Linked DNA regions of Jeotgalibacillus aurantiacus. The protein of the gene in region 1 interacts with the protein of each later gene in a pairwise test. Links are inferred from orthologs where the notes say so. Each region holds a gene or a part of one and is shown on either strand. Other genes may lie near its edges. The genes, in order: dnaA and yabA.

Region 1 (12,528 bases):
GTCACGCAATCCCTCTTTCAATTTTTCTTCTATGTCATCGTGCCTGTTGTGTTTCATTGTCTCCCAGCTCCTTTCTCAGCTTAGTCATTGCGTGATGCATCCGGGATTTAACCGTACCGGTCGAAACCTGGCAGATCGTTGCGATTTCTTCATAGGAATAGCCGTAATAATAGCTCAAAACGACAGGAATCCGGTGGATATCCTTTAACGTTTTCAGCGCTTCTGCAATCTCAAGTCCCGGTCCCTCCCCAAGCTTCCATTCCAGCTGACGGCTGTTCAGGTACATGTGCTCCCGCTTTTTCCGGCGTTTTTTATCAATCCAGAGGTTCGTTGCGATCTGGATCATCCACGTTGTAAAGGCTGACTTCTTCGGATTGTACTGAGCGTAACGCTCGATACAGCGAATCATTGTATCCTGCGCGAGATCCTCGGCTTCAGCAGGATGAAGGGTCAGCTTGACTAAATAGGCATATAAAAACGAATAATGTTCATGCAGCAGCACGCTCAGCTGCTCTGGTGTCGTTCTCTTCATCCTGCCTCTCCTTTCTTTTTCTATGGCTTATACGATTCAGGTCACCCATTTGTTCAAATCATTTTAAAATTTTTTAAAAAAACTTTTTTTATCAAAAGAAAAGAGCTATCTCCGTTAGGAAATAACTCTGTTAAGAATGTCAGTTTTCATCAATCGTACCGGGGGCATCCGTAGACTCCTGCGGCAGAGAAGCGACAGGTGAGACAGCGTAGTGCGTAGCGCTAGCTGGCTCACCGCGCGGCCGCGGAAAGCGAAGGATGCCCCCGGTACGATGTGGTTTCATTTTGAGATAGATATGAAATATAATGTCATGCCTTTTTTAAACACTATGAAAAAAGCGATTTCATTCTAGGAAATAACTCTTTCAATAAACAGTTTGCGGTTCGTTGACAGGTCAATGACTTCTTCTGTTGTTGTCAAGCGGACCATTGGGCGGAGGAGTTCGTCCGGTTTTGTGAAGATCACTTCAGCGACCTGTTCGTTGGACAGTTCGACCTTTGTCCCGGTGGACAGGTTGCCGATCATTTCCTGAAGTGTTTTTAACAGGATAATGTCAAATTTGCCAAATTCGTCATGCATGATTGTTTCCAGCGCTTTAAATGGTGATTGTTTGGCGCGGTACAGCCGTTCAGACGTCATGGCATGATACACGTCAGCAAGAGCGATCATCTGAGCCGGCAGGTTAATCTCTGACCGTTTACTTCCTCTCGGATAGCCGCTGCCATCCAGTCGTTCATGGTGCTGATAGATGGCCTGTTTCATTTCATTTTTCAAAAGAGGTGTGTCCATGACATATTGATAGCTGTAAATCGGATGCTTACGAATCTCAATTGCTTCCTCCTGTGTGAGTGGCCCTGTTTTCTTTAAAATCGACAGGGGCATTTTCGCCATTCCTGTATCGGCTATAATTCCGGCCAGAGCAGTCTGGATACAGGCTCCTTTGTCGTAGCCGTATTTCTCAGCCACTAAGTAACTGATCAGCGCTGTTGAAACAGCATGGTGAGCCATATAATCCTTTGGCTGGGACCAGCGTGGGAGATAATAAATAATATCCCGGTCAGACGATACTACTTTTAAAAGCGGTGTCAGTTTATTTTTCAGGTCAACTACATCCACTTTACTTCCGGATTGCCAACCATTGAAGGCAGCATTGAAGAACTTAACAAAATCCATATAAAGCTTTTTGAAGGAATAATTTTCAACCTCATCATAAGCACCGGCTTCATGAAATACTTCTTCGTCTTTGATTGGTTCTGCATCGATCATTTCTCCATCGGCTGTTTTAGACAAAATCGCAAGCTGGCGAATGTTAAATGCCCTCAGCACTTCAATATGTATAGGGTCAATTTCTGTTCCTTTCTTGATGATCGGATTTGCCGTCAGCCCCATTACATCCTCAGCAGCAATACACCCTATCTTCAGTTCTTCAACATGTACCTTCATCCTCGCACCTCGGCTAGTTCTTTTTATTCATTTTATCACATCGTAAAAGGAAAGCAGAAAGTTATTTTTCCTGTTTTTTCAGAATTTTTCAGATGGAAACAAAAAAAGAGACCGCGCCAATGAACAGCGTGATCTCTTTTTTACACAGTATTGCTTTATTCTGTTTCTTCTGACGGAGCCGCTGCTTCTAATCCTTCTGCAGCCTCTTCATCGATCTCATCTGTTTCTTCTTCTTTTTCAATACGTGTCACCGTAGCCACGTATTCCTCATCACCAAGACGGATCAGCTTCACACCCTGCGTGCTTCTGCCCGTCTGGGAAATCCCGCCGACATCCATTCGGATCAGCACGCCTTGCGCAGTGATGACCATGATGTCTTCGTTACCGGATACGGCGTTTACAGAGACAAGACGTCCGTTTTTCTCGGTAATGTTACATGTTTTAATTCCTTTACCGCCTCTTGATTGAACGCGGTATTCTGCTTCAGGCGTCCGTTTACCATAGCCGTTTTCCGTTACGACCAGGATATCGTTGTCTTTTTCAAGTACTTCCATGCCAACGACTTCATCGTCTGCATTCAGACGGATTCCTCTTACCCCGGCAGCTGTACGTCCCATTGAGCGGACGTCGGTTTCAGGGAAACGGATCAGGAGACCGTTTTTCGTTCCGATGATCATTTCCTGACTGCCGTCTGTAAATTTCACCGAAATGAGCTCGTCATCCTCACGCAGGTTGATCGCAATCAGCCCGTTTGTACGGATGTTGGCGAAATCGGTTGCCTGTGTACGTTTCGCCAGACCTTTACGCGTCGTAAAGAAGAAGTAAGAGTCCTCTTTGAATTCCTCTACACGGATCATCGCGTTCACGACTTCGTCTTTATCTATTTCAAGAAGGTTGATAATTGGAAGACCTTTCGCCGTCCGGCTGTACTCAGGAATTTCATAACCTTTTGTACGGTATACTTTCCCTTTATTCGTAAAGAATAGGATCGTATCATGCGTAGAGGTCGTCAGCAGGTGCTCAACGAAATCATTTTCGTTCGTACCCATCCCCTGAATCCCCCGGCCACCGCGTTTTTGAGAACGGTAGGTAGAAGCCGGCAGACGTTTGATATAACCGTTATGCGTAAGCGTCACAATCAGGTTTTCACGCGGGATCAGGTCTTCATCCTCGATCATTTCCGCTCCGCCTGTTGTGATCTCTGTACGGCGCTTATCGTTAAAACGTTCTTTTAATTCAAGCAGCTCTTCACGGATGATTTCCACCACGCGTGCTTCACTTGCAAGAATTTCTTTCAGGTCTTTAATTAACGCAACGAGTGACTGATATTCTTCTTCAATCTTGTCGCGCTCAAGTCCTGTCAGACGCTGAAGACGCATATCAAGAATCGCCTGTGCCTGCTTTTCAGACAGACTGAACTGCTCCATCAACCCTTCACGCGCAAGGTCCGCTGTTTCAGAACCACGGATTAAGGCAATAATTTCATCAATATGATCAAGCGCAATGCGCAGACCTTCTAGAATATGTGCACGTGCTTCCGCTTTACGGAGTTCAAATTCCGTTCTGCGTCGGATCACGACTTTTTGGTGCTCTAAATAATGGTGAAGCGCTTCTTTCAGGTTCAGTACCTTCGGCTGACCGTCTACAAGCGCCAGCATATTAATACCGAAGCTCGTCTGAAGAGCGGTCTGCTTGTATAAATTATTTAACAGGACGTTGGCATTTGCATCACGTCGAACTTCAATGACGATTCGCATACCGTTACGGTCAGATTCATCACGAAGATCCGTAATGCCATCAATCTTCTTATCACGCACAAGCTCAGCAATTTTCTCAATCAGCTTCGCTTTATTAACCTGATAAGGAATTTCATGAACGAGAATCGTTTCCCGTCCATTGGCTTTCTGTTCGATTTCAACCTTCGCACGCTGAACAACGGATCCTCTACCCGTTTCATAGGCGCGGCGAATCCCGCTGCGGCCTAAAATTAGAGCCCCAGTTGGGAAATCCGGTCCCGGAATATGCTCCATCAGTTCAGCAATCGTAATCTCAGGATGCTCACTGAAAGCAAGCAGGCCGTCAATGACTTCCCCGAGCTGGTGTGGAGGAATATTTGTCGCCATTCCAACTGCGATTCCGCTTGAGCCATTTACAAGCAGGTTCGGGAAACGGGAAGGCAGAACGATCGGCTCACGTTCAGAACCGTCATAGTTATCACGATAGTCAATCGTATCTTTATTAATATCGCGTAGAAGCTCCATCGATATTTTGGACATTCTCGCTTCCGTATAACGCATCGCGGCAGCGGCATCTCCATCGACAGATCCAAAGTTTCCATGTCCCTCTACAAGCATATAGCGATAGCTGAAATCCTGCGCCATACGGACCATCGTGTCATACACGGCTGAGTCTCCGTGAGGGTGGTACTTACCGATTACTTCCCCGACGATACGGGCAGACTTTTTGAATGCTTTATCAGACGTCATCCCAAGGTCATTCATCGCATACAGGATACGACGGTGAACCGGCTTCAGACCGTCTCTTACATCAGGAAGCGCACGGGATACGATAACACTCATCGCATAGTCCATGAACGACGTACGCATTTCCTGGCTAATATTGATCTCATGAACATTCGAACTAGGCGTCTCGGCCATAACAACAAAAACCTCCTTATAAGAGAAAAGCCCGGTTAATCAACGGCTTTGCATCATTCAGACAGATCCTCCGCTGATTACGATCATGCCGGCTGATCTGCTGTTTTTTCTTTAAAACAGTAAGAAGGGATAGAACAGATGCCTATCCCTCTCTTCTATCCACCTGTTACACGTCCAGGTTTTTCACGTAGGCAGCATTGTCCTCGATAAACTGACGGCGCGGCTCTACTTTATCCCCCATCAGAATCTCAAACGTTTCATCCGCTTCAATCGCATCTTCCATCGTGACTTGTAAAAGCGTACGTGATTCCGGATTCATCGTTGTTTCCCATAGCTGCTCCGGATTCATCTCACCAAGACCCTTATAACGCTGAAGTCCCGGTTTTGGTGCCGCTGGGATTTCTTCAAGAATCTTATTCAGTTCGCGGTCTGTATACGCATAGCGGATTGTTTTCCCCTGCGTAATTTTATATAACGGCGGCTGTGCAATATAAATATAACCTGCCTCAATAATTTGTCTCATATAACGGTACAGGAATGTTAATAGGAGCGTACGAATGTGCGCACCGTCTACATCGGCATCCGTCATGATGACAATTTTATGGTAACGGGCTTTTGAAATATCGAACTCTTCCCCGATGCCTGTGCCAAGCGCTGTGATGATCGCACGAATTTCATTATTCGACAGAATCTTATCAAGACGTGCTTTCTCAACGTTAATGATCTTTCCACGCAGCGGCAGGATCGCCTGGAAATGACGGTCACGGCCCTGCTTGGCTGATCCGCCGGCCGAGTCACCCTCAACGACATACAGCTCGCTGATCTTAGGATCCCGTGAAGAACAGTCAGCGAGTTTCCCCGGAAGACTTGATACTTCAAGCGCACTCTTTCTGCGTGTTAACTCACGTGCTTTTTTCGCTGCAAGACGCGCACGCGCCGCCATGGAACCCTTGTCCACGATCTGGCGGGCAACAGTCGGGTTTTCCATCATAAATTTATCGAAATGCTCCGAAAAGAGCTGATCTGTAATCGTTCTTGCTTCAGAGTTGCCGAGCTTTGTTTTTGTCTGTCCTTCAAACTGCGGATCCGGATGCTTAATCGAAATAATCGCGGTTAAGCCTTCACGCACGTCTTCACCGGACAGATTGCCATCGGCGTCTTTTAATAAATTATTGCGGGCTGCATAACTGTTAATCACGCGGGTAAGCGCAGTCTTAAAGCCTGATTCATGCGTTCCACCCTCATACGTGTTAATGTTATTGGCAAATGAATAAATATTGCTTGAAAACCCCTGATTGTACTGCATGGAAATTTCAATAGAGATGCCGTCTTTTTCACCTTCGATAAAGACCGGCTCTTCATGAATAACTTCCTTCGTGCGGTTCAAGTGCTCAACATAAGACTTAATTCCGCCTTCATAGTGGTAATGCTTTTTAATATTATTTCCTTCTTCATCCTGCGCGCGCTGATCCTCAATTTCAAGAGCCAGACCGCGGTTAAGAAAGGCAAGCTCACGCACACGGTTTGCAAGCGTGTCAAAGTCGTATTCCGTCGTTTCAGTGAAAATTTCAGGATCCGCTTTAAAGCGTGTAACCGTTCCAGTGTGGTCCGTTTCTCCGACAATCTTCAAATCGAACTGCGGCACACCTTTTTTATATGTCTGGGTATAGATGTTGCCATCACGGTGAACAAATACTTCAAGCTGCTCTGAAAGGGCGTTAACAACTGAAGCCCCTACTCCGTGCAGTCCGCCGGATACTTTATATCCGCCGCCGCCGAACTTACCGCCGGCGTGAAGCACAGTCATAATGACCTCAACAGCAGGACGTCCCATCTTTTCGTGTGTACCAACCGGAATTCCCCGGCCGTTATCTTCTACTTCGATCCAATTATCTTCTGTGATTCTGATTTTGATTGTGTCACAGTGGCCCGCAAGCGCCTCGTCAATACTGTTATCAACGATTTCCCATACGAGATGGTGAAGTCCTCTTGAGGAAGTCGAGCCGATATACATTCCCGGACGCTTCCGGACGGCTTCGAGACCTTCAAGAACCTGTATCTGATTTTCATCGTAGGCTTGCTGGATTTGTGTATCTTCAGTTGCCACGCGATTTCACCTGCACTTTCTATTACTTAGGACCGGTTATACGGTCTGCTCATTTTTTCCGCTCTTTTTTTAAGGGTTGCTGATGACAATGGCGATAAATAAACCTTGAAATCAGTAATAACAATGGCTTTACAGGCAGACTGACAGAGATCAACGATACCGTTTTCGTTGTCTTTCATAAACTGCTCCATAATGAGCGAACCCTCTGCCGCCTGTACATCCATTATCGCCACGATGTCATTCATTCTTACCATTGCGTCTTCCCCAATATGCACATACACCTGGGTCAGCCCCCTTTTGATTTCTTTACAATGCTGCCCTGCTCAACAATAAATGTAGTGGCCTCGTTCAGGGTCTCATGATCAATCCCTTCGACACTCGTTGTCGTGACAAAGGTCTGGACCTTGCCCTGAATCGTATTTAAAAGATGTGACTGACGGTAATCGTCAAGCTCAGACAGCACATCATCAAGCAAAAGAATCGGATATTCACCGATTTCCGAATGGATCAGCTCTATTTCAGCAAGCTTAATGGAGAGCGCCGTCGTTCTTTGCTGACCCTGTGAGCCAAACGTCTGAACATCGTGACCATTTACAAGAAACTGTAAATCATCCCGGTGCGGACCGACTAAGGTGACTCCCCGCTCAATCTCGCGCTTTCGCAATCCTTCAAACTTTTCCCTGAACGCATCTTCAACCTCTTGATGGGAGACGCCTGAATCAACAGGAATCGAAGGCTTGTACACCACTTCAAGTGTTTCAAGTCCTCTTGAAATCCCTTTATGGATCGGTTCAGCCCATTCCTGCAAAAGCTTCAAATAATGAAAGCGGCGCACCACAATTTTAGCAGCCATCTCAATAAACTGATCCGTCAGCACATCAAGCATCGTCTGATCCTTTTGGCGCTGCGTCTGAAGCTGCTTTAAATAATGGTTTCGCTGCTGGAGAATCTTCTGGTAAAGACTGCTGTCGTGCAGATAGACCGCTGAAACCTGTCCAATCTCCATATCAATAAAACGACGCCTTACTTGAGGGCTCCCCTTCACGAGGTGGAGATCTTCGGGCGCAAACATCACAACATTCATATGGCCGACATAGCGGCTGAGTTTTGATTGTTCAAGGTGATTGACTTTTGCTTTCTTCCCTTTTTTTGAAATGATCAGTTCCAGGGGAAGAGCACCGTGCTGCTTCATCACTCTACCTTTTATTTTAGCATATTCCTCATCCCATTGTATTAAATCTTTGTCATTTGACGTTCTATGGGATTTTGCCATCGCCAGGACAAAAATGGACTCCATGACGTTTGTCTTGCCCTGAGCGTTCTCTCCGAGGATCACATTGACATTATTATCAAAGGTCAGGGTCATTTTTTCGTAATTTCGATAATGCGAAAGCTCGAGCTCCTCAATGTGCATGCATGAACATCCTTCTACCCTTCCGACTTCACCGTATAAGTGCCGACTTCCGGAATATATATTTCATCGCCATCGCGCAGCTTACGTCCTCTGCGCTGGTCCTGTTCCTTGTTAATAAAAATTTCATGCTCACTTAAAAACCATTTGGCCATCCCGCCACTCTGGATAATGTTCGCAAGCTTTAAAAATTGACCGAGGGTAATATATTCGGTCTGGATCGTGATTTTTTCACTCATGTCCGTTCACTTCTTTCTTATTGACTTATCCTTTTATTTTACCTTAACGGGTACGCGAAAACAAAGAAAACATGGAGTTGTAATGATTGTAAAGGATGGGGGTGGCGTCGAATTTTGGGAGGCGGTTGATTTTTTTAGAAATGTACTGTTTGGGTGAGTGATTGACTCGATTCAGAAAATAATTGTATCGTTTCAACATTTTTTCGTACTGTTTCAGCATTTTATTGTATCGTTTGCTGCAGATAGCAGGTGAATTGTTCTGTTTGGTCTGTTAATTGTATCACTACGGCGATAGATTTGTATCGTTCCACTCAGGAATTGTAACGTTCCCCAAAATGAAAAATCCTCTTCCCCATCCGGCCTTCACTAAAACAAAAAACTGAAACACATCCCGCCAAATTGAGCGGCTGTGTTTCAGTCTTTCAATGAATCACTGACATTAGTACGTACGAACAGGTGTGATCAGCTGAAGAATGCTGTCATCTGCTGTCGGGCGAAGAACGAATGGTCTCATCGCACCGGTAAACTGGATATTCGTTTCTGTACCTTCAAGCACCTTTAACGCATCCATCATGTATTTCGCACTGAATGAAATCGTCAGCGCTTCACCAGTTGTTTCATCACTCTGGATTTCCTCAACAACCTTCCCGATTTCAGGAGTGTTAGATGAAATCTGAACATTACCGTCTTCACTGATCAACAGCTTCACGACATTGTTGCGTTCTTCACGTGCTAACAAGGAAGCACGGTCGATCGCCTGTAAAAATTCTTTTCCGCCAACAGTCATCGACGTTTTGCTTTCAGACGGAACGAGTCTTGACGTATCAGGATAATTTCCTTCAAGCAGTCTTGAAAAGAACAGTACGTGCTTGGAGCGGAACAGCACCTGGTTCTCTGTCATGACGATTTCTGTTTCATCTGCTGTATCTTCAAGAATTTTGTTCAGTTCATTTAGACTTTTACCCGGAATAACGGCTTTGTATGGCTCGCCGTTTCCTCCGCTGACCGGTGCTTTACGCATGGCCAGACGATGGGAATCTGTTGCAACACAGTTTAAAGTACCGTCTTCCACCGTCCAGTTTACACCTGTCAAGATAGGGCGTGTTTCTGAGGTGGACACTGCGAACACCGTCTGACGAATAATCGTTTTTAAAAGGTTTGTCGGGATTTTCAGTACGCTGTCTTCCTCAATTTCCGGAAGATGCGGATATTCTCTTACATCCTGGCCGTTTAAGTTGAATTCCGATTTTCCTGAGCGGATCACGGTTTGCAGGTGTGAGTGGACTTCAATTTCCACTGTATCAAGCGGCAGCTTTTTCACGATGCTTTCAAAAAATCTGGCCTGAAGGACAATGCCCCCTGTTTCTTCAACATGAACGATTTCCTTACCATCTTCTTCTTTTGGAATAAACGATTCAATCGAAATATCTGAATCACTTCCAGTCAGTGTAATTCCTTCCTCGTGAGCTGTAATTTTAATTCCGCTCAAAATCGGAATCGCTGTTCTGGATGAGACCGCTTTGATGACATCATTAACGCCATCAACAAGACGATCACGCTGAATCTGAAATTTCATGTAAGATATCCTCCAACTCTTCGCAAGTTTGCTGCGAGTTATATAATAAATATTTTTAAATAAACTTAGTAATAATAGTAGGGGCTGTGGATATGTGGATATGTCTGTTAATGACTGACATGACGTGTTATCCGCATGTGAATAGAATGTGGTCGAACGTGCACGGATTTTGTCACTTATACACAGCGGTTATTTCCCTACTTTTGCAGTTCGGCTTTAATATCCTTCAATTCCTGCTTTAAAGATTCGTCTGTTGCGAGCAGTTTTGAAATTTTTTCGTGGGCATGTATAACCGTTGTATGATCACGCCCTCCGAATTCTTCCCCGATCTTCGGTAAAGAGAAGTCTGTCATCTCACGCGACAGATACATCGCGATCTGCCTTGGAAATGCGACGGTTTTTGTCCGTTTTTTCGCTTTGAAATCCTCAAGCTTTACGCTGAAATGCTCTCCCACGGTTTTTTGAATGTCCATGATCGTAATCACTTTCGGCTTGGAGCTTGGCATAATATCCTTCAGTGCTTCAGCTGCCAGGTCTGCATTAATGTCCTTGCTGACTAATGAAGAATAAGCCACAACGCGAATCAGCGCCCCTTCAAGCTCACGGATATTGGAGTCAATCTGGTTGGCGATATACAGCATCGCTTCATTTGGAATATCAAGTCCCTCTGCCTTCGCCTTTTTGCGGAGAATGGCGATTCTTGTTTCAAGATCAGGCGGTGTGATGTCCGTGATCAGCCCCCACTCAAAACGTGAACGCAGACGGTCCTCCAGTGTCGGAATCTCTTTAGGCGGCCGGTCGCTTGAGATTACGATCTGTTTACTTTCTTCATGTAAAGTATTAAAAGTATGGAAAAATTCCTCTTGCGTCTGTTCTTTCCCGGCTAAAAATTGAATATCATCAATTAACAGCACATCTACGTTCCGGTACTTATTGCGGAAATCAACCGCTTTGTTATCACGGATTGAATTAATAAATTCATTGGTGAATTTCTCAGAAGATAAGTAAACAACCTTAGCAGATGCGTTATGTTCAAGCACATAATGGCCGATCGCATGCATTAAGTGCGTTTTGCCAAGTCCTACTCCCCCGTAAATAAATAACGGGTTATAAGCTTTTGCCGGTGCTTCCGCTACAGCAAGTGAAGCAGCGTGCGCGAAGCGATTACCGGATCCGATGACAAAGGTGTCAAAGGTGTACTTCGGATTCAGCATGCTCTTAGACCATTCCTGCTGGTCATCGTCAACGACGGGCTTTCTTGGGGGTGCAGCCAAAGCGAAATCATCTTCGTCCTGATTTTGAGGAATAATGAACTTGATCGTCAGCTCTTCCCCGGTTATTTCCTTTATGACACCGACAATTAATTGCGTGTAGTTCCCTTCAAGCCAGTCCCGGGCGAATTCATTAGGCGCTGTGACGGTTAAAACGTTCCGTTTAAGAGAAAAAGCTTTTGTTGACTTAAGCCAGGTTTCAAAGCTCGGTTTACTGATCTTTTTCTCCATATCCTGCAGTGCCCGGTTCCATAAATCCGTGATATTTTCCAAACTGAATGCCCCCTCCTTTTCTATAATATTTTTCGAGAAAAACATTCCCGTTTCATAAGATTTATATATATACATTTTTCTGAATAGCCGAAAATGGTGGATTCGAGGGTTATCGACACCATTCAATGGTTGTGGACAACTTTTTCCATGCATGTGAAATAGTTTATCCACAGACTATCCACATCTGTGGATAATGTTTTTCGATAGAATAAGTTATTCAGAGTGAAAACACAACTATAATATCAGATAATGCTTGTTGGTGCAATGGTTCGTATTGTTTATCCACAACCCTTTAGATAAGTGGATTTTATTTGTCCACAGACTGTTTGTCTGTGAAAAACGTGTCGATAAGCGTTGTGGATAATTTTTTTGTGAGGATTTTTGAGGAAATGAGTTATTCACAGGTTGAGAGATTTGGAGAAGGATTATTTTTGGGGTGTGGGTTATGCATTGGTTTTTTGGTTGAGTGAATGATTCGTGAGATGTTTTTGCTGAGTGGTTGAAGATTGTTTTTGGTGAGCGGGTTTGTTGGAGGAAGCGGAGTGGTTTTGCCGAGGCTGTGAACATCTGATCTGCTTGCGCGGATCAGATGTTCACAACCTCGGCGGGGGTGGCGCATTGAAATAGCGTGTGAGGAATCGATGTGGAAGAGAATTGTTTCGTTTATTGTTTATATAAGGAAGTGTGTGAAAGAAAAAACTGGCGTATTCGGTTGAACCTCTGGTTCAACCGCTTTTCAGCGGAGCTGAAAAGCAGGGAAAAAAGACAAGAAGGTGAGAGGCGAGTTTACTCGCCCTTCGCCTTCTTGTCTTTTTTCCCTGCATACGCCAGTTTTTTCGATTTTTAAATTGGCTATTGAATGCTTGGTGGGTTTTTGCTATGATATAGTGGTTGCATGAAATGAGCATAGATAGTTGATGATTGTCATCGATAGAATGAACCAGGTATTTCTGGAAGTATGATCATATAATTAAATGATCTTTTAGGAGGTGTCTTACATGAAACGTACATTCCAGCCA
Region 2 (5,428 bases), on another replicon or contig:
GTGGAATGGATGAAACTAGTTGTCGCTGTCGTACAGGATCAGGACAGTAATCGTTTATCAACTGCATTAATGAAGAATAATTTCCGCGCTACAAAGCTTGCGAGTACAGGAGGCTTTTTGAAGTCGGGGAATACAACATTTATGATTGGTACAGAGGATGCCAGAGTGGATAAGGCGCTTGAGGTGATTAATGAGAGCTGCCGTTCACGGGAGCAGATGGTTGCACCTGTATCGCCGATGGGCGGAAATGCGGATTCTTACATTCCTTATCCGGTTGAAGTTGAAGTTGGCGGAGCCACGGTTTTCGTTCTGCCGATTGAACAGTTTCACCAATTCTAAGCAGACGGAGTGAGTCGATCACATGAAAATTAATCAGGATCTGCGTGTGGGAGCGAACCGTCTTCAAAATGGCCCCCAGGCTCAGCCGAACAGCCAGTTGAAGTTTGGTGATCTTGTTCAGAAACAGGACCAGAAGCTCCAGACAGATCAGCTTGCGAGGCTGATGGGGGATGTGACGGCAGCCGGTGATCGCCTGGCACGCTCACGTAATTTTAAGGATCTCGCCAAGTTTAAAATGCTCGTAAAGCGTTTTGTGAAGGAAACCGTTGAATATGGCATGAATTTAAAGCAGTCCCATTCATGGAATGAATTCGGTGAGGCCGTAAGCTGCGACTCGTGGAAACGATTGATGAAAAGCTGGCAGCCCTGACGGAGAGTGTCATGAAGAGTGAAAAGGATTCGATTGATGTGCTTGATCAGATCGGCGAAATCAAGGGTCTGCTGATTAACTTATATACGTAAAAATGAGGGATTTACATGGCTGAATCGTGGGAAGATTTACAAAAACGGCAGCCGCTTGCTGCAAAAATGCTGATGAACAGCCTGCAGAAAAACCGTGTGGCGCATGCTTATCTTTTTGAAGGTGTGCGCGGCACGGGTAAAAAGGAAATGGCATTATTTTTAGCGAAGGGATTGTTTTGCCGGCAGCCGATTGAAGGCGTTCCGTGTATGGAATGTGATCAGTGTCACCGGATTGCGCAGGGAAATCACCCGGACGTTCATGTCATTGAGCCGGATGGCTTATCAATTAAAAAAGAACAGATCCGGCTGCTTCAGGAGGAGTTCAGTAAAACAGGGATGGAATCCAGACGGAAAACGTACATCGTCAACAGCGCGGATAAGATGACGGTTCAGGCCGCCAATTCCCTGCTGAAATTTCTTGAGGAGCCGCATCCGTCCACGACTGCGATTTTACTGACTGAGCAGATGCATCAGATGCTTCCGACGATTTTGTCCAGGTGTCAGCACGTTGGGTTTAAGCTGCTGACTGCTGTTTTCTTTAAGGAAAAGCTGGTAGAAGAGGGCGTTCATCCGACGATGGCCTCCGTCTTGTCCAAACTGACGAATCAGGTGGAGGAAGCGGTTGAGCTGAGTACGGATGAGTGGTTTGTACAAGCCCGAAAAATCATGTTAAAATTATACGAAGTGCAAAAGACGGATCCCTTTGAAGCCATGACACGGGTTCAAAGCGATTATCTGCCGCATTTTAAAGAGAAATCACAAATTGATCAGTCGCTCGATTTGTTTCTTCTTATATATAAAGACCTCCTCTATATCCAGACGGAAAAGCTTGACCACCTGTCTTATCCGGACTGGCTTGATACGTTTCGTACAGATGCACTCCAAACGTCAGCGCGTCAATTATCCGACCAGCTGGCTGTCCTGTTAGAGGCCAAACGACAATTGCAACAGAATATGAATACACAGCTGCTTATGGAGCAGCTGATGCTTAAATTGCAGGGGGGATCTGCACTTGTATGAGGTAGTAGGTGTCCGCTTTAACAAAGCGGGTAAAATATATTATTTCGACCCGAATCAGCTGAACGTAACGGTTGATGATTATGTGATCGTCGAGACGGTCCGCGGGGTCGAATACGGTAAAATTGTTACTGATGTCAAGGAAGTGGACAAGAATGATGTGGTCCTGCCACTGAAAAAGATTGTCCGTCTTGCTGATCAGAAGGACCGCCTTTCTGTTCAGGAGAATAAAGAAGAAGCCATGCATGCTTATGAGGTTTGCTCAAGTAAAATCAGTGAGCATGATTTAGATATGAAGCTCGTGGATGTGGAATACACATTTGACCGCAATAAAGTGATTTTCTATTTTACCGCGGATGGCCGGGTGGATTTCCGGAACCTTGTAAAGGATCTGGCATCTGTGTTCAGAACCCGGATTGAGCTTCGGCAGATTGGTGTCCGCGATGAGGCGAAAATGCTTGGCGGAATTGGTCCATGTGGCCGTATGCTTTGCTGTTCAACGTTTCTCGGAGATTTTGAGCCGGTATCGATCAAGATGGCAAAGGACCAGAATCTGTCGTTGAATCCGGCGAAGATTTCCGGACTGTGCGGCCGTCTGATGTGCTGTCTGAAATATGAGAATGACGAATATGAAGCAGCAAAAGAGGAAATGCCGGACCTTGGTTCCTTTGTTCAAACACCTGAGGGAAGAGGAAAAGTCGTCGGGCTGAACATGCTTGAACGCGTTCTTCAGGTTGAAATGAAGGAGCAGGACCGTACGCTTGAGTACACACTTGAAGAAATTATGAATCAGGATGTTGCATCAATTCAAGCCACAGAGTAATGAGGTGGAGTTCGTGGATAAGAAGGAGTTCTTTGATTCAGTTGCCAATATGGAACAGCAGATTGGTCAATTGTATCAGCAGCTTGGCGAATTAAAGCACAATCTTGCTGATATGATGGAAGAGAATCATTCACTGCAGATTGAAAATGAGCATCTGCGCAGAAGGCTGGAACAGCTGGGGAACTCACAGGAGCCTGCCGCCGGCAACAAACGTGGCGGTAAAGGAAAAGCGTCGGAAGCTGACAGCCAGAGCACAGACATAGGAGAAGGATATGACAACCTTGCCCGTCTTTATCACGAAGGCTTTCACATTTGTAACATTCATTTTGGAAGCCCGCGTAAAGATGAAGATTGCCTGTTTTGCCTGTCCTTTTTAACGAAAAAATAACGAACATAAAAGGCTGGCGTTGCGCAGTCCGGATGGTGATGCTGTCCGGCTTGTGTCATGTCAGGCTTTTTTTCATGATCATGAGAGGAGAAAAAAGCATGAACTTAATAGGTGATGAGCGGCTGGACTATCTGCTTGCAGAGAACTTAAGAATTATTCAAAGTCCAACCGTTTTCTCCTTTTCATTAGATGCGGTGCTGCTCGCGCGATTCGTCTCTGTCCCGATTCAAAAAGGGAGCCTGATTGACCTTTGCTCAGGCAATGGGGTGATTCCGTTACTGTTGAGCTGCCGGACAAAAGGAACGATTACCGGGGTCGAAATACAGGAGCGGCTCGCTGATATGGCACAGCGCAGCTTTAATTACAATGAATTATCAGACCGTCTGCGGATGATTCAGGAGGATCTGAATGTGGTAACGCCACAGCTCGGTCATGCGAAACATGATGTGGTGACCTGTAATCCCCCGTATTTTTTAACGCCTGGAAAAGAAGAACTGAATGAAAATGATCATCTGACGATTGCCCGTCATGAAATCATGTGTACCCTTGAAGATACCGTGCGTGTCAGCAGTGAATTGCTGAAGCAGGGAGGAAAGGCTGCGTTTGTTCACCGTCCAGGGCGTTTGTTAGATCTGATTACATTGATGCGTCAATACCGTCTGGAGCCAAAGCGGATTCAATTCGTCTACCCGAAAGAGGGAAGGGAAGCGAATACGATTTTAGTGGAGGCGGCAAAGGATGGAAAAGCAGACGTGAAAATTTTGCCTCCATTATATGTGTATGATGAAAATAATGAATACACACCTGACATGAAGGAGATTTTATATGGAAAGAGAGACTGACCATTATTTTTATGTCCTTTATTGCCGGGATGGTTCTTACTACGGCGGCTATACCATTGATCTTGATCGCAGGCTCGAGCAGCATAATGCCGGGACCGCCTCAAAATATACGAGAACGAGAAGGCCGGTTGAAATGATTCATCATGAAATGTTTTCGACAAAACGGGAAGCGATGCAGGCTGAATATGCGTTTAAAAAACAGACACGTCGCCAAAAAGACCGTTATTTAGAAGAGAGGAGGGAATGTCATGCTTCAAACGCAACAAAGCTTTCATCAACCTGACGCAGGAAGGTTATATCTCGTTCCGACTCCGATTGGAAATCTCGAGGATATGACATTCAGAGCGGTCAGAATCTTACAGGAAGCTGACATCATTGCGGCAGAGGATACACGCAATACGATGAAGCTGTGTAATCATTTTGAGATTTCGACAAAGCTTGTCAGTTATCATGAACATAATAAAGAAGAAAGTGGGCGCAAGCTGATCCAGCAGCTGCTTGAAGGGAAGCAGGTCGCGCTTGTCAGCGATGCCGGCACGCCTTGTATTTCAGATCCGGGGTATGAGCTTGTGAAGCTTTGTCTTGCTGAAGGCATTAATGTCGTACCGCTGCCTGGAGCCAATGCGGCCGTCACAGCACTGATCGCCTCGGGACTCGTTCCACAGCCGTTTTACTACTACGGGTTTCTCCCAAGACAGAAAAAAGAGAAGCGGGAAGAGCTCGTTTTCTTATCAACAATGCCGGCTTCCTTCATTATATATGAATCACCGCACCGTCTGAAGGATACGCTGAAAGAACTAAAAGAAGCGGTGGGACCGGAGAGGCAAATGGTGATCTCACGTGAGCTGACAAAAAGGTTCGAGGAATTTATCCGCGGTTCGGTGGAAGAGTGCCTGACGTGGGCCGGTGAAACGGAGCTTCGCGGAGAATTTTGCCTCGTCATTGAAGGCGGCTCAAAAGAAGAATGGCAGCAGGAGGAAGGCGTCTGGTGGTCAGAGCTTTCATTGAGTGAGCACGTGGAGCATTATATGCAGGAGAAATCGATGACCTCAAAAGCGGCCATTAAGGAAACAGCAAAGGATCGCGGATTGCCAAAGCGCGATGTGTATCAGGATTATCATGTTGATCATTAAAGAAAACAGCTCTTTCGGGGGCTGTTTTTTGGCGTGGCAGTGGGGAGGTTGTGGGAATTGTTGTGTTACCGGAAAATTTTGTATCGATTCACTATTTAATTGTATTGTTCAATGAATGTAATGTACTGTTTCACAGATTTATTGTTCTGTAATGCTATTGAAGCACTGGAATTGTTATACTCATCAGGTAGAGTGTACGGATTCAGCAGTCAGATTGTATCGTTTCAACAATGTTTTGTATTGTTCCGCGTGTTTTGACCGGCCGCATTTACCTAACAACCCGCATCGAGGCCGCAAAAAAAAGCTGCTCCTCATCGGAACAGCTCAAATGTTACTTATTGATTAAGCACCTTGAAGGTTGCTTTGGATTTCCTTGATTAGCATCTCAGCGCCTTCTTTGCTGAGTACCAGCTTACCGCCAGCA

The links.
Region 2: the proteins of dnaA (region 1) and yabA interact in binary tests that used the Bacillus subtilis proteins (3 or more experiments, as listed by UniProt). The link is inferred for Jeotgalibacillus aurantiacus from one-to-one orthologs.

Annotation. Positions count from the first base shown.
Region 1 is NZ_JACNMS010000001.1:978,779-991,306, reverse strand. The notes cover bases 9,337-12,183. They hold dnaA (chromosomal replication initiator protein DnaA), read right to left. Parts: upstream 11,510-12,183; coding sequence 10,163-11,509; downstream 9,337-10,162. Other genes in these bases: dnaN (DNA polymerase III subunit beta), read right to left, coding at 9,337-9,965. In the rest of the region: H7968_RS04685 (YxlC family protein), read right to left, coding at 1-57; H7968_RS04680 (sigma-70 family RNA polymerase sigma factor), read right to left, coding at 35-532; H7968_RS04675 (HD-GYP domain-containing protein), read right to left, coding at 881-1,975; gyrA (DNA gyrase subunit A), read right to left, coding at 2,131-4,632; gyrB (DNA topoisomerase (ATP-hydrolyzing) subunit B), read right to left, coding at 4,799-6,739; extracellular matrix regulator RemB, read right to left, coding at 6,766-7,020; DNA replication/repair protein RecF, read right to left, coding at 7,026-8,153; S4 domain-containing protein YaaA, read right to left, coding at 8,168-8,389; more of dnaN, read right to left, coding at 8,829-9,336; rpmH (50S ribosomal protein L34), read left to right, coding at 12,508-12,528. UniProt on the Bacillus subtilis protein: Plays an essential role in the initiation and regulation of chromosomal replication. ATP-DnaA binds to the origin of replication (oriC) to initiate formation of the DNA replication initiation complex once per cell cycle.
Region 2 is NZ_JACNMS010000010.1:5,542-10,969, forward strand. The notes cover bases 1,655-4,341. They hold yabA (DNA replication initiation control protein YabA), read left to right. Parts: upstream 1,655-2,654; coding sequence 2,655-3,029; downstream 3,030-4,341. Other genes in these bases: holB (DNA polymerase III subunit delta'), read left to right, coding at 1,655-1,821; H7968_RS17465 (PSP1 domain-containing protein), read left to right, coding at 1,814-2,641; H7968_RS17475 (tRNA1(Val) (adenine(37)-N6)-methyltransferase), read left to right, coding at 3,128-3,871; H7968_RS17480 (GIY-YIG nuclease family protein), read left to right, coding at 3,855-4,154; rsmI (16S rRNA (cytidine(1402)-2'-O)-methyltransferase), read left to right, coding at 4,120-4,341. Also shown: H7968_RS17450 (cyclic-di-AMP receptor), read left to right, coding at 10-339; more of holB, read left to right, coding at 817-1,654; more of rsmI, read left to right, coding at 4,342-5,004; H7968_RS17490 (AbrB/MazE/SpoVT family DNA-binding domain-containing protein), read right to left, coding at 5,347-5,428. UniProt on the Bacillus subtilis protein: Involved in control of chromosome replication initiation. Inhibits the cooperative binding of DnaA to the oriC region. Thus negatively regulating initiation of chromosome replication.